4 regions of the Streptomyces sp. NPDC047706 genome follow, and region 1 is predicted to be linked to each of the others. Evidence: riboswitches for the same ligand, from Rfam matches in the RefSeq annotation. Region 1 holds a riboswitch; each other region holds the start of a gene.
The links. Region 1 has a riboswitch for cyclic di-AMP ahead of ACGF8A_RS29455 (peptidoglycan DD-metalloendopeptidase family protein). Riboswitches for the same ligand answer to the same signal wherever they lie in the genome.
Positions count from the first base shown of each region.

Region 2: linked by a shared signal. The riboswitch ahead of ACGF8A_RS27365 (transglycosylase SLT domain-containing protein) and the one ahead of ACGF8A_RS29455 (peptidoglycan DD-metalloendopeptidase family protein) in region 1 are both predicted to bind cyclic di-AMP.
Region 3: linked by a shared signal. The riboswitch ahead of ACGF8A_RS30210 (C40 family peptidase) and the one ahead of ACGF8A_RS29455 (peptidoglycan DD-metalloendopeptidase family protein) in region 1 are both predicted to bind cyclic di-AMP.
Region 4: linked by a shared signal. The riboswitch ahead of ACGF8A_RS31660 (M23 family metallopeptidase) and the one ahead of ACGF8A_RS29455 (peptidoglycan DD-metalloendopeptidase family protein) in region 1 are both predicted to bind cyclic di-AMP.

Region 1 covers NZ_JBIDCW010000030.1:91,165-94,347, reverse strand. The annotation lists gene ACGF8A_RS29460 (tyrosine-protein phosphatase) at 1-646, opposite strand, end outside; cyclic di-AMP (ydaO/yuaA leader) riboswitch at 1,219-1,374, shown strand; gene ACGF8A_RS29455 (peptidoglycan DD-metalloendopeptidase family protein) at 1,379-2,356, shown strand; gene ACGF8A_RS29450 (SGNH/GDSL hydrolase family protein) at 2,589-3,183, shown strand, end outside.
Region 2 covers NZ_JBIDCW010000026.1:96,701-99,883, forward strand. The annotation lists gene fahA (fumarylacetoacetase) at 1-152, opposite strand, end outside; gene ACGF8A_RS27360 (HAD family hydrolase) at 508-1,386, shown strand; gene ACGF8A_RS27365 (transglycosylase SLT domain-containing protein) at 1,350-1,823, opposite strand; cyclic di-AMP (ydaO/yuaA leader) riboswitch at 1,827-2,004, opposite strand; gene ACGF8A_RS27370 (CocE/NonD family hydrolase C-terminal non-catalytic domain-containing protein) at 2,286-2,930, opposite strand; partial or broken gene ACGF8A_RS27375 (hypothetical protein) at 3,019-3,129, opposite strand.
Region 3 covers NZ_JBIDCW010000032.1:62,052-65,234, reverse strand. The annotation lists gene ACGF8A_RS30210 (C40 family peptidase) at 772-1,245, opposite strand; cyclic di-AMP (ydaO/yuaA leader) riboswitch at 1,249-1,451, opposite strand; partial or broken gene ACGF8A_RS30205 (hypothetical protein) at 1,801-2,125, opposite strand; gene ACGF8A_RS30200 (urease subunit gamma) at 2,695-2,997, shown strand; gene ACGF8A_RS30195 (urease subunit beta) at 3,008-3,183, shown strand, end outside.
Region 4 covers NZ_JBIDCW010000036.1:49,639-52,821, forward strand. The annotation lists gene ACGF8A_RS31655 (PP2C family protein-serine/threonine phosphatase) at 152-1,408, shown strand; cyclic di-AMP (ydaO/yuaA leader) riboswitch at 1,624-1,803, shown strand; gene ACGF8A_RS31660 (M23 family metallopeptidase) at 1,815-2,861, shown strand; gene ACGF8A_RS31665 (PrsW family intramembrane metalloprotease) at 2,965-3,183, opposite strand, start outside.

The DNA.
Region 1 (3,183 bases):
GCAGCTCCATGATCTCCGCGGAGTAGGCCGAGTCGGAGCTGCCGCCCCGGTGCACCTTGTAGCGGCGGTGCTTGGCATTGGACTCCAGGTAGTCGGCGAGGATCGCCTCGCGCTCCACGCCCAGCGCGAGCAGCGTGACGGCGATCGACAGCCCGGCGCGGTCCTTGCCCGCCGCGCAGTGCATCAGCGCGGGGACGCTGTCCTCGGCGATCGCGTGCAGAACCTGGGAGTGCTCGCCGGTGCGCTCCTTGACGATCATGCGGTACGAGGTGACCATCCGGTCCGCGGCCCTGCCGTCGGCCAGGACCTCCCGCAGCTGCTCCACGTCGCCGTCCCGGACCATCTTCCAGAACTCCGCGCCGTCCGCCGGGTCGGTCAGCGGCAGGTTGACGTTGCGCACGCCCGGCAGCTCGATGTCCGGGCCTTCCAGCTTCTGGTCCGCGGCGTTGCGGAAGTCGAAGATCGTGTGCAGTCCCAGCGAGGCGAGGAACGTGGCGTCCTGCGCGGTCGCGTGGGCGAGGTGGCCGCTGCGGAACAGCACTCCCTGCCGCACCCGGCGCCCGTCCACCGTCGGCAGTCCGCCCACGTCACGGAAGTTGCGCACTCCGGCCAGTTCGGGCTCGGTCGACGGCACGTGCTGCGTCACGGGGGCTCCCTCCCATCGGCCCCGCCGGCGCGGCTCGTCGACGGGCACGTCTTGACGATACGACACGGATTCCCGCGGCCATGAGTTGTTCTGAGGCGGTCAGGGGAGCACGATCTGCCCCCGCGAGCCGTACACGCGACAGAGCGGTACGAATGCGGAGAATCGGGCGAAATGTGCGGGATGCTTTCATGCCGCGATGCGGGTCGCATCCCGAAGAGCCCCTCGGCCCCTGAATGCGACTGCTTTCCCGCCGCGTCACGTATGGGTGATCTGCCCGAATTGAGCTCTTCATTCCAACTCTGTCTGAAATAAGGAAACCTGGAGCAGGGTCACGTGAGCAGCGTCATATCCGTGACCGAGAGTCGTCTGTCACGCATGTGTAATTCACATGCCTTTCAAGGGCGTTTACGGAAATCACACGCCCTCCGATGCACGGAGTGTGACCGGAATTCGGGTGAACGGATCACGAAAACGGCGTTCCGGCGGAACCTCTTGCTTGTCCCGTTGCGTCGTGGTCGCTTACGTTCCACACCGATCCGGGCGGACGCCTAATCCTGCCGCCGCCCGGTGCCCGCGCAAACCCACCCGTGTTCGGCAGGAGCGGGGGACCCACAGGTAGTTGCCTGTTCCGGTTCCCGGAACGGCTCGGGGTAAAGCCTCGTCCCGACGCGGCCGGACATCTCCAGTCCGCACCCGACAGCTCACCTCGCAGGCGCCGGAGAGGAATTCGCCATGCCCGCGAAGGGTAAGCACCGCCGTCCGAAGACCCAGCGCTTCGCCCGTTCCATCGCCGTCGCCGGAACCGGTGGCGCCGCACTCGCCCTCCCGCTGATGGGGGCCGCCGTCGCCCACGCCGCCACTCCCCAGTCCGCCGCGGAGAAGGCCGTCCAGTCTGTCCCGGTCCAGAAGACGGCAGTGCAGCAGCAGTCCGCCGCAAAGCAGTCCACCGCCAAGAAGGCCGGTGCGCGGACGTATTCGGTGAAGGCCGGCGACTACCTCTCGAAGATCGCTGACGAGCAGAACGTCAGCGGTGGCTGGCAGCGGCTCTACGAGGACAACCGTGAGGCGGTGGGCCAGGACCCGTCGCTCATCCACCCCGGTCTGAAGCTCACGATCGGCGCGAAGGCCGCGGCGAGCGGCGGCAAGCAGTCGACCGCGCCGTCCTCCGCCGCCGCTCCCTCCGCCCCGGTCGAATCGCCGGCCACGACCGAGGCGTCGCAGTCCTCGAACGCGTCCGAAGCCGCGGCGAACACGTCCGAGGCCCCGGCCTCCACCCAGGCCGCGGACACCGCCACCTCCACCGGCTTCTCCGCCCCCGTGGACGGCGCCGGCGTCGGTACCGCCTACCGTGTGGCGGGCAGCATGTGGTCCAGCGGCTACCACACGGGCGTCGACTTCGCCGCGCCGACCGGCACCCCGCTGAAGGCTGTCGGCGCGGGCACGGTCGTCTCCGCGGGCTGGGCCGGCGCGTACGGCAACCAGGTCGTCATCAAGCTCGCCGACGGCTACTACGCCCAGTACGCCCACCTGTCCTCGCTCTCCGTCTCCAGCGGCCAGAGCGTGACCGCCGGCCAGCAGATCGGCCTCTCCGGTTCGACCGGCAACTCCACCGGCCCGCACCTGCACTTCGAGATCCGCACCACGCCGGACTACGGCTCGGACGTCGACCCGGTCGCCTACCTCGCCTCCAAGGGCGTCGCGATCGGCTGACACACGCGCCGCTCACGCCACCGAGGGCCGGACCCCGAACCCCGGGGTCCGGCCCTCGGTGCGTCCGGAGTCCGCGGCCGTTCCGGCCTGCGGCTCTATTCCGCAATTGACCAATCCTTTGACCGTGGCCCTTCTCACCGTCCGTCAACCCCTTCCTACGGTCGCGTAGGTCACATTCGAAGGGGAATCATGTCCCGACGTGGCAGACGATTCGAAGAGTGACAGCAGATCAGTGATCGGGTCGTACGTGGCGGTGGGGGACAGCTTCACCGAGGGCGTCGGCGACCCCGGCCCCGACGGGGCGTTCGTCGGCTGGGCCGACCGGTTCGCCGTACTGCTCGCGGACCGCCGCCCCGAGGGCGACTTCCAGTACACCAATCTCGCCGTGCGCGGCAGGCTGCTCGACCAGATCGTGGCCGAACAGGTTCCGAGGGCCGTCGAACTCGCGCCGGACCTGGTGTCGTTCTGCGCCGGCGGCAACGACATCATCCGCCCGGGCACCGACCCGGACGACGTGGCCGAGCGCTTCGAGAGGGCGGTCGCCGCGCTGACCGCCGCCGTCGGCACCGTCCTGGTGACGACCGGCTTCGACACCCGGGGCGTCCCCGTGCTCAGGCATCTGCGCGGCAAGATCGCCACCTACAACGGCCATGTGCGGGCCATCGCCGACCGGTACGGCTGCCCGGTGCTCGACCTGTGGTCGCTCAAGTCCGTCCAGGACCGCCGAGCCTGGGACCACGACCGGCTGCACCTGTCTCCCGAGGGGCACACGCGCGTGGCGCTGCGTGCCGGTCAGGCCCTCCGCCTCGCCGTCCCCGCCGACCCGG
Region 2 (3,183 bases), on a different contig from region 1:
CCGAGCGCCAGGGCGGCCGCACCGGCGTCGAGGACGTGGCCGCCGAGGCGGACACCCACCGTGCGTTCGGCGGACCCGGCGGGTGAGAACACGCCGTACGGAAGGTTGTGCGGACCGAAGGGGTCGCCCTCGGGGACATCGAAGGGGGGCATGGGGTGCTGCCTCACTTTCGTACGCGCGGTCCATGCGGTCGCTGATCACGTTACGACTGCGGCACCTGTCTTGGGCAGTGCGTGAAACGCGTTGAAGATACTGAATGTCCTGAATGGCGCTCCACATCTTCGTGCCGGAGCGTCCCGCCGACCCGTCGCCACGACCGCCCCCGAACCGTCAGTGCAGTGAGAACAAGCATCGCACCGGCCACTGACAACAGGAGGCGGCACCCTGCGGGCACGGATGACGAACCCGGCGTACGTCCTCCCGGCACCACGTGGGGGGGTGAAAAGCAGACGGTGTGAAGGTAGTTGGGAATGAACGGTGCGGGTCCGGTGTCCGTATTCTCGGATCATGGCCGCACCCATCGCATATGCCGCGCGCACTGAGTACGCGCCCGCCGACTACGCCCTCATCGCCACCGACCTGGACGGAACGCTGCTCCGCGGCGACGACACGGTCTCGGACCGTTCGCTCGCCGCGCTCGCGCGGGTCTGCGCGGCCGGAGCCCGGCATCTGGTGGTGACCGGCAGGCCGGCGCCGAGGGTGCGACCGCTGCTGGAGCTCCTGGGCGGCGGGGGGCTCGCGGTGTGCGGGCAGGGCGCGCAGTTGTACGACGCCGGCGCGGACCGCCTGCTGTGGTCCGTCACGCTGGACCGGGAACTCGCGGAGACCGCGCTCGGCAAGATCGAGGCCGAGGTCGGACAGGTGCACGCGGCCGTCGACCAGGACGGGGTCGACGGGCTCACCCTGATCGAGCCCGGGTATCTCATGCCGCACCCCACGCTGCCGGCGGTGCGGATCGATCGCCGCGACGACCTGTGGTGCGCGCCGATCAGCAAGGTGCTGCTGCGCCATCCGACCCTGTCCGACGACGAGTTGGCGGCGGTGGCCCGCACGGTGGTCGGCTCGCTGGCGACCGTCACCATGTCGGGGCCGGGAACGGTCGAGCTCCAGCCGTGCGGCATCACCAAGGCGACGGGACTGGCGCTGGCGGTCCGGCACCTGGGCCTCGGCCCGGAACGGACCATTGCCTTCGGGGACATGCCCAACGACATCCCCATGTTCGACTGGGCGGCGCACGGCGTCGCCATGGCCAACGCCCACCCCGAGCTCAAGGCGGTGGCCGACGAGATCACCCTGTCGAACGAGGACGACGGCGTCGCCGTCGTCCTCGAACGGCTGCTGGCCGAGGCTCAGTACGGGCCGAAGACGTTGTCGATGGAGCCGTAGCGGTCGGCCGCGTAGTTGCAGGCGGCGGTGATGTTGGCGACCGGGTCGTAGGGGTCGTAGGCGGTGCCGGGCACGTGGTAGGCCGCGAAGGTCGGGTCGATGACCTGGAGCAGGCCCTTGGAGGGGGTGCCCTTGGCGGCGTTGGAGTCCCAGTTGTTGATGGCGTTCGGATTGCCGGACGACTCACGCATGATGTTGCGGTAGATGCCGTTGTACGAGCCCGGGATCCCCTGCTGCTCCATGATGTCGAGCGACTGGCGGATCCAGCCGTCCAGGTTGTTCGGGTACGTCTTGACCGAGTTGACGGCCGTGGGCGTGGCGGCGGACGCGGTGGTGGCGCCGACGAGCGGCAGGGCGAGCAGGGCGGCGCCGGTACCGGCGACGGCGAGCCTGCGGGCGATGCGGGCGGTGCGACTGTGCTGACCGTTTGCAGTCATGGGGACTGTCCTCTCCGGCGCCTGCGAGGTGAGCTGTCGGGTTCGGGCGGGGAGGTGCCCGGCCGCCTCTTGCGAGTGCGACTTCACCCCGAGCCGTTCCGGTGTGCCGTGCGGTACGGCCTCCGGTCCGGCGATCCACCTGGGTCCCCCGCTCCTGCCGTGCGGTGAGTGAGTCCGTCATGGGTGGCTCGGGCGGCGGCAGGATTCGGCGTTCCGCCCGACTGGCCGGGAACGTATGCGAGAGCACATGTCCGAAACAAGTGGCGATTTCACCTATCACAGGATTTGATCTTCGAATCGCCTGTTTGGCCCTCTTGATCCTTTGCGCTCGGCAACGGCCAACTCGGCCGTGTGCAAAGGCGGGTCGCGGGGTCCGTGTAAGGAAATCGTGAAGCTGCCCGAGTGAGCCAAGTCACGCGCATGCAGAAGAATGGCAAAGCGGGCAATAAGCCCAAATCCTAGTTAACTGGCGGTCCGTGGAATTCGCTTTTCCCGCGCGCGATGGAAGACCACTTCGGCGCTATCGGTGCAAATCACCCTATTCAAGGTCAAAGAATGCTCTGCCGTGCAGGCGGTCTCCGACCGTGTGCGGATCGTCGTGTCCCAGGCCAACTCCGGGCGGTGCTGCCGGATAGGCCAGTCCGAGCGGCTGCGGGCCGGCAGCGGATCGTCCTCGCGGACGGTGTACGTCTCCAGCGCGTCCTCGGTGAACTCCAGGCCGTCGGGGTACATGCGCGTGCCGCCGCAGCGCGGGTCGGCCTCCGGCCGCCGATCCCCCTTGGCCACGTCCCGCACGGCCAGCCGCTCCGGGCGCGGTTCGTCGAGCGTGGCCGGGTGGGCGACGCCGAGCGGCCCGTACTGCTCCGGTTCGTCGGAGGTGAGGGGCGGGGCCACGGCACGCGCGCGTACCGGCAGTTCGAGAGCGCTGCCGCAGGGGTCCACGGTGAAGCCAAATGACGAGTCCGGCTGGGGCCAGATCCAGGGCCGGTGCGCGCAGGAGAGGGCGAGGCGGATGCGGTGGCCGGGTGGGAAGGCGTACCCGATGCCGCTGAGTTCGAAGGTGACGTCCTCGGTGGCTCCTGGGGCCCCACGGCGTGACCCGGTCACGCCCCTCGCGCGCGGAGAGGTCCATCACAACGTCCGTCGGGACGCCCTCGCTGTCGCCGTGCCCGCGCACGTCGACGCGGACGGAGGCGTAGCCATGGCCGGTGTACCAGGGGTGGCGCTGATGTCCGCGGCGCGCGGTCCAGTCGGTCAGGCGGTACGGGAGGTACTCCAGGAGCGCGGGTACGGGCTCGCCGGTGATCGGGCGTCAGACGCGCGCGTACAACCGTGTTCCGTCGGGCAGCGGGATACGGAG
Region 3 (3,183 bases), on a different contig from region 1:
GGGATCGGCATACGTGGCCGGGGTGGGTGGGGCAGGAGGCCGGGCCCGTGTCCCGGGCGGCCGGGTGGGGCCAGGTCGGCACGGTGTCGGAGCGGCCGGGGCCCGGCGGGAGCCGTGGGTGCCCGCCGGGGCTGCTGGGCTCGGCCGAAGGCGCCGCGCAGCAAGGGCGGGAGGCGTCCGCAGCGGGAGCCGTACCACCGGCGCGGTGGGCGACCCGGAGTGCGGCGCGCCTCGCCCGCGGACAGCGGGCCCTGGGGATCGCGGGCGGGCTGTGCCGCAAACGACGCCCGTCGCGGCCGGCGTGGCGGCGGTCCCGCCGCTGTGCCCGCGCCTCACCGGGCCCTGCGGCCGCCCGGCGGCGGCGTACGTGCTTCCACCTCGGGCTGCGGGACCCTACGGGCCCTGTGAGCCCTACGACGGCCACGTACGGGCTCCGGCGGGGCACCGATCCCGGCCGCCGCGCACCCGCTGCGCGAGGGCGCCGTCACCCATGCGCTGAACCCTGCTGCCGCAGTTCGTCCCGGCCGGTGCCCCGGGCCCCGCCGCCGGCGCTGATCATCGTGGCCCTCGCCCCGGTGTGGTTTCCGGCGCCGGCCCTGGTCGTGGACCGGCTCGGCCACCGGCCGTCCACCGCCCGTGCCCTGATGGGCGGGTGGCACGGGCGCCGCGCCCACGGTGCCCGGCGCGATCCTGCCGCTGGAGTCGGGCTGAGCCTGCGTCATGGGCGAAGCGGCGGCGTCCCCTCCGGGCGCCGCCACCGCCGCCCGCGGGTCACTTGACCCGGCCGTACCAGACGCTCTTCGTCCAGATCTTCTGCAGCCTCACCACGTCCCCGGTCTTCGGGGCGTGCCAGATCTTCCCCTTCCCGGCGTAGATCCCGACGTGGTACACGTTCGACCCCGAGTGGAAGAACACGAGGTCACCGGCCTTACGGCTCTTCGCAGCGATGTGGCGGGTCTTGTTGTACTGCTGGGCGGCCGTGCGGGGCAGCTTCTTGCCCGCCTTCTTGAACGAGTACAGCGTCAGCCCGGAGCAGTCGAACCTGCGCGGCCCTGTGGCGCCCCACCTGTAGGGGGAGCCCTTCTTCGAGGCGGCGATCTGGAGTGCCTTCGTCGCGGGCGTGGCGGCCGCGGCCTCCTGGGCGACGCCCGGAGCCACCACGGAGCCGCCCACGGCGACCAGCGTGAGGGCCGAGGCCGTACCGGCACGGGCCATCAGCGACGGGACACGATTGAGCGCGGTCATGCGCAACCCTTCGTCAGCCGCCTGTGAAGGATGACCTGTCGGATTCGGGCTGGCGAAGTTGCCCGGCCGCGTTGCCGCGGCTTCACCCCAAGGGACGCTCGGAAACTGCGCTCCGGCGACCCGTCGTGCTCGGGTCCTCCACTCCTGCCGATCCACTCCTGTCGACCGGTCATCCGGGCGGCGGCAGGACTCGGCGTCCGCCCGGACCGCCCCGCCGCGGTGGCGGGGGCTTGTCGTCAGTCAGGGATCTTGACTCACGGAAGTCCGAAAATCCCAACGCAACCGGGGATTTGTGGTGTTACTCACCACTCACCCGTTCGGGTGGACAAGCTGATGTGCGAACAGGTGTCAAGGGCACCACGCCGCCCCGGACCAGCGGTGGAAGGTCCCATTCCGCCCCGAGACAGGTCTCGTTGCGCAACCGCAAGGGTCCTGAAAAGGGAGGTGAAGGTCCTCCGGACGGCGGTAGTCCTTTTGGTCCGTTTCAACTCCCACCCGGACATCCCGCCGCGTCGCCTTGCGATGCCGGTCGCCGGGCCGTGGATCAGCCCTGCCTCATCTGTCGGAGCGCGGCGCAACGGTGACACGCGCCGCCCGGCGTTCACCGTCCAGCACGCGCAGCGCCCGCGCGGGAGTCCGTGCGTGGAGTTCGGTCCCGCCCCGCCGGCGCGTAGGCGCGAGCGCGTCGCACGGTTCGACAGCCTTGTGCACCAGCGCACCAGCGCACCAGCGCCCCAGCGGCCCGCCGTCCACGACGCGTGTCCCCGTCGCGCGCCGGGTTGATGCGCCCGAGCACGTCCACCACGTCCAGGTCGCGGTCGATCAACTCGCCCTCGGCGCGGGTGAGGGCGGGCAGCGGCGGCAGGCCGGGTGGCGGCATCCCCGGCACACCTCGCGCCCGGCGCGGTGCGGGTGGCCCTGCGGCCTGGGACGACCCGGTCGACCTCTCCGCCGTGCGCGAGGCGGCGACCGCGCCCCGTGAGCGGCAGCGGTCCGGCATCGCGGCGGAGCACCGCGGGCCAGGTGCCTCGTCGCGGCACCTCCCCGGCACGCGCGAAGGCCGTGTGCCCCGTCCGTCACGGCAGGGAGCGGGGCCGGTCCGCGGTCAGCCTGCCGGCGCGTCCTCCCGGCCGGCCGCCCGCGCCCTGCGGGGACCCGGTCAGGACTCCGGCGTGCTGCCCGGCCCCACCGCCGCCCCTCAGACGAGAGCCAGGGCCAACAGGTTGCCGAGCGGCACCGGCGTCCCGCGCAGACGGCCGTCCCGGTGGGGGCCCGGGAGCGCCGCGGGGCCGGCGACGGCGCTGCTCACGGCGTTCCAGGCGGCACAGTTCGGTTAACGTGCCCGAAACGCATGCCAACTAGCGTGCCCCTCCACGCCGCCGGGGAGTTCGGCCGGTGGCGGCGGCAACCGGGCCCCGCACGGCCCGGAGCGAGGATGTGAGGTGGCACGTGCAACTGACCCCGCACGAGCAGGAGAGGCTGCTGATCCACGTCGCGGCGGACGTCGCCGGGAAGCGTCGCGCCCGCGGGCTGAGACTGAACCACCCCGAGGCCGTCGCCCTCATCACCTCGCACATCCTCGAAGGCGCGCGGGACGGCCGCACCGTCGCCGAACTCATGTCTTCCGGACGCGAGTTGCTCACCCGGGACGACGTCATGGAGGGCATCCCCGAGATGATCCACGACATCCAGGTCGAGGCGACCTTCCCGGACGGCACCAAGCTCGTCACCGTCCATGACCCGATCGTCTGAGGGTGACGCGATGATTCCCGGAGAGATCCTGTTCGCCGACGGCCCGATCGCCTGCAACGCGGGGCGCGCGGTCACCCGCCTCACCGTGCTCAACGCCGCCGACCGGCCCGTCCAGGTCGGCTCCCACTACCACTTCGCCGAGGCCAACCCCGGCCTGGAGTTCGACCGCGCCGCCGCGCGCGGCAA
Region 4 (3,183 bases), on a different contig from region 1:
CCGGGGCCGGAATCCAGATCATGGATTCCGGCCCCGAGTCGTTTCCGGACGCCGGCGGCCTCCGTCATCCGGTCGGCCCGTCCGGCTGGTCCCCCGCGTCCGCTCCAGGAACCCTGGACAGGTGCGACGACCTGCGTAACGGGAGACGAGAGTGCGGCCTGCGGAGGGAGAAGGAGAGCGGCCGTACGCCAGATCCGGCGACCGCGTCCCCGGTGACGCGGCCCGCGACGCCGCGCCCGGCCCCGCCGGCCGGGGCGGCCGGGGCGGCCCTCCGTCGCTTTCCCGCCCGGTGCCACCCGTGCCGCCCCCCGAGGAGCGCCCGATCTCCTACGCCCGCACCTTCGTCCGCCTCCTCCCCGCCCTGCTCCTCGTCATCGGCGGCTGCTACGACTACCTGACCCCCAGCGGCTTCACCGGCGCCCCCCTGTTCACCGCCGCCCCGCTGATCGCCGCCCCCCTGCTGTCCTGCCGGGCCACGGTCCTCACCGGCGTCGTGGCCCTCCTGGTGGTCGTGGTCATGAACATCCGGTTCGGCGACGCCCTGGAGGTCGAGCCGCTCACCGAGGCGGTCACGGTGGCGACGGTCGCCGCTCTCGCCGTGCTGATCAACCGGCTCGTCCGGCGCAGCCATGCCCGCCTCGACTCGGCCTGGGAGATCGCGGAGGCCGCCCAGCTGGCGGTGCTGCCGGAGCCGATGGAGCGGATCGGCGGGTTCGAGATCGCCGCGCGCTACGAGGCCGCCCAGGCGGACGCCTTCATCGGCGGCGACCTCTACGCGGTGCAGGACAGCCGTTACGGCGTACGGCTGGTGGTCGGGGACGTGCGCGGCAAGGGCATGGGGGCGGTGGCGGCGGTCGCGGTGGTCATCGGGGCGTTCCGGGAGGCCGCCGAGCACGAGACGACGCTGGCGGCGGTCGCGCAGCGGCTGGAGCGGGCGCTGACGCGCGAGGGCTCACGGCGGGACGGCATCGACGCCTTCGAGGAGTTCACCACCGCCGTACTCGCCGAGCTTCCGCACGACGCCGGTGTCGTACGGATCCTCAACCGCGGCCATCCGCCGCCGCTGATGCTGTACGCCGACGGCACGGTGAGCGCGCTGCCCGCCCAGGAACCGGCGCTGCCGCTCGGGATGGGCGAGCTGGGCACCTGGCCGGACCGTGCGCAGGAGACGCCGTTCCCGGGCGGGGCGACGCTGCTGCTGTACACCGACGGCCTGTCCGAGGCCCGCGACGCGCGGGGCGCCTTCTACGACCCGGTGGCCGGGCTGGCCGGCCGGACCTTCCGCGGGCCCGGGGAGCTGCTGTGCGTGGTGGCCGACGAGGTCCGCCGGCACAGCGGGGGCGGCACCACCGACGACATGGCACTGCTCGCCGTGCGGCGCCCGCAGGGCGACTGTCACCGCGGGTGATCGAACGGAAGCCCTCCGCATAACAACTGACACACGGTCAGATGTGGAGATCGCTCTGCGTGGCGGTCAACTCGCCCGATTTTCGCCGCTCATGGCCCTGTACGTCCTGGCAGGAAACGTTAAAGATCAAGTGGAACAGCTTGGAAATCAGGCCCCGGTTCTATTAACGTCCGATAACGCAGCGCGGTCGTCCCAGCCGTCACAAGAGGCGGCTCCGTGCGCACGCGCCGAATCCCGCGCGAGGCCCTCACCGGCCGCACAAGGGAACCGGGGAACCACCATCTTGGGGTGAATCGGGCGTATGCCGCCGTGGAAGCACGGCTGGTTTACGCGCGTAGGAGACCTTCCTGCTCCGAACCCGTCAGCTAACCCGGTAGGCGAGAAGGAAGGAAAGGAGCACGCCCACGTGGCGTCCAACCGGCCTGCCCCACAGGCCCCGTTCGTGCCGGATCAGCGCACCGCCGACGGCACCGAGACGTTCGTCTACGGCGCACAGCGCACCGACGGGGGCCCGTGGGAGGAGTGGAACCCCACCGCGGAGACCATCCGCCCCGTACGCGGCCGGCATCGCGTCAGCAAGCAGCGCGGCGGTGGACTCGCCCGCAGCTCCACCGTTCTCGGCGTCGGCGTCATAGCCGCGGTCGGCGCGGGCGGCATGGCGAGCGCCAACACCGGCAAGCCGCCGGTGTCGATCTCGATGCCCGACCTGCCCAACGTCGGCTCGCTGATATCCGACGACTCCGACTCCGCCGACACCTCGACCGCGAGTGCCCCGCTCAGCAGCCTCGCCACGGCCACCGCGGACACCGCGGAAGGCACCACCGGCGCCGGTGAGACGCTGCGCGCCCGCATCATCGCGCAGGCCGAGCAGCAGCAGGAGCAGGTCGCGACCAAGGCCGCCGCCGAGGCCGTCGCCGCCGCCGAGAAGGCCGCCGCCGAGGCAGCGGCCAAGGCGGAGAAGGAGGCCAAGGAGAAGGCTGCCGCCGCCAAGGCCAAGGCCGAGGAGGAAGCCCGGCAGAAGGCCGAGGCCGAGCGACTCGCCGCGCTGGCCAAGCAGTTCACGCTGCCGACCTCCTCGTACACCCTCACCTCCACCTTCGGCCAGGCCGGCGCCCTGTGGTCGTCCGGCTACCACACCGGCCTCGACTTCGCCGCGCCGACCGGCACGCCCCTGAAGGCCGTGCACAGCGGCACCATCACCGAGGCCGGCTGGAACGGCTCGTACGGCTACAAGACCGTGCTGACCCTCGACGACGGCACCGAGATCTGGTACGCCCACCAGTCGTCGATCGGCGTCAGCGTCGGGCAGACGGTCACCACCGGCGAGGTGATCGGCCGCGTGGGCGCCACTGGCAACGTGACCGGGGCCCACCTGCACATGGAGGTGCACACCGGCGACTCCGGTGGCATCGACCCGCTGGCCTGGCTGCAGAGCAAGGGCCTCAACCCCTGAGGGCCTCCTCCGGACGCGCTTCTCACGAACCCCGGCGGTCCTGACGGCGACCCCCCGACGTCAGGGCGGCCGGTTTCGGCTGTCCGGAGACCGGCGCGCGCCCCTACGACCGGTACGGGTTGTACGCCGGGTAGGGCGCCGCGTGCCCGTGCGCCGGCGCCCAGCCGTACACCGGTGGCATCAGCACCGGCATCGGCGGGGCGGTCATCCGAGCCGCGTACTCCAGGGCCGGGCGGGCGATCTCCCGGCGGCTCCACAGCTCCTGGAGCAGCTCCCGTTCCCGTACGACGAAGTCGGCGCGGGCCCGGCCCCGGCGGCCCCG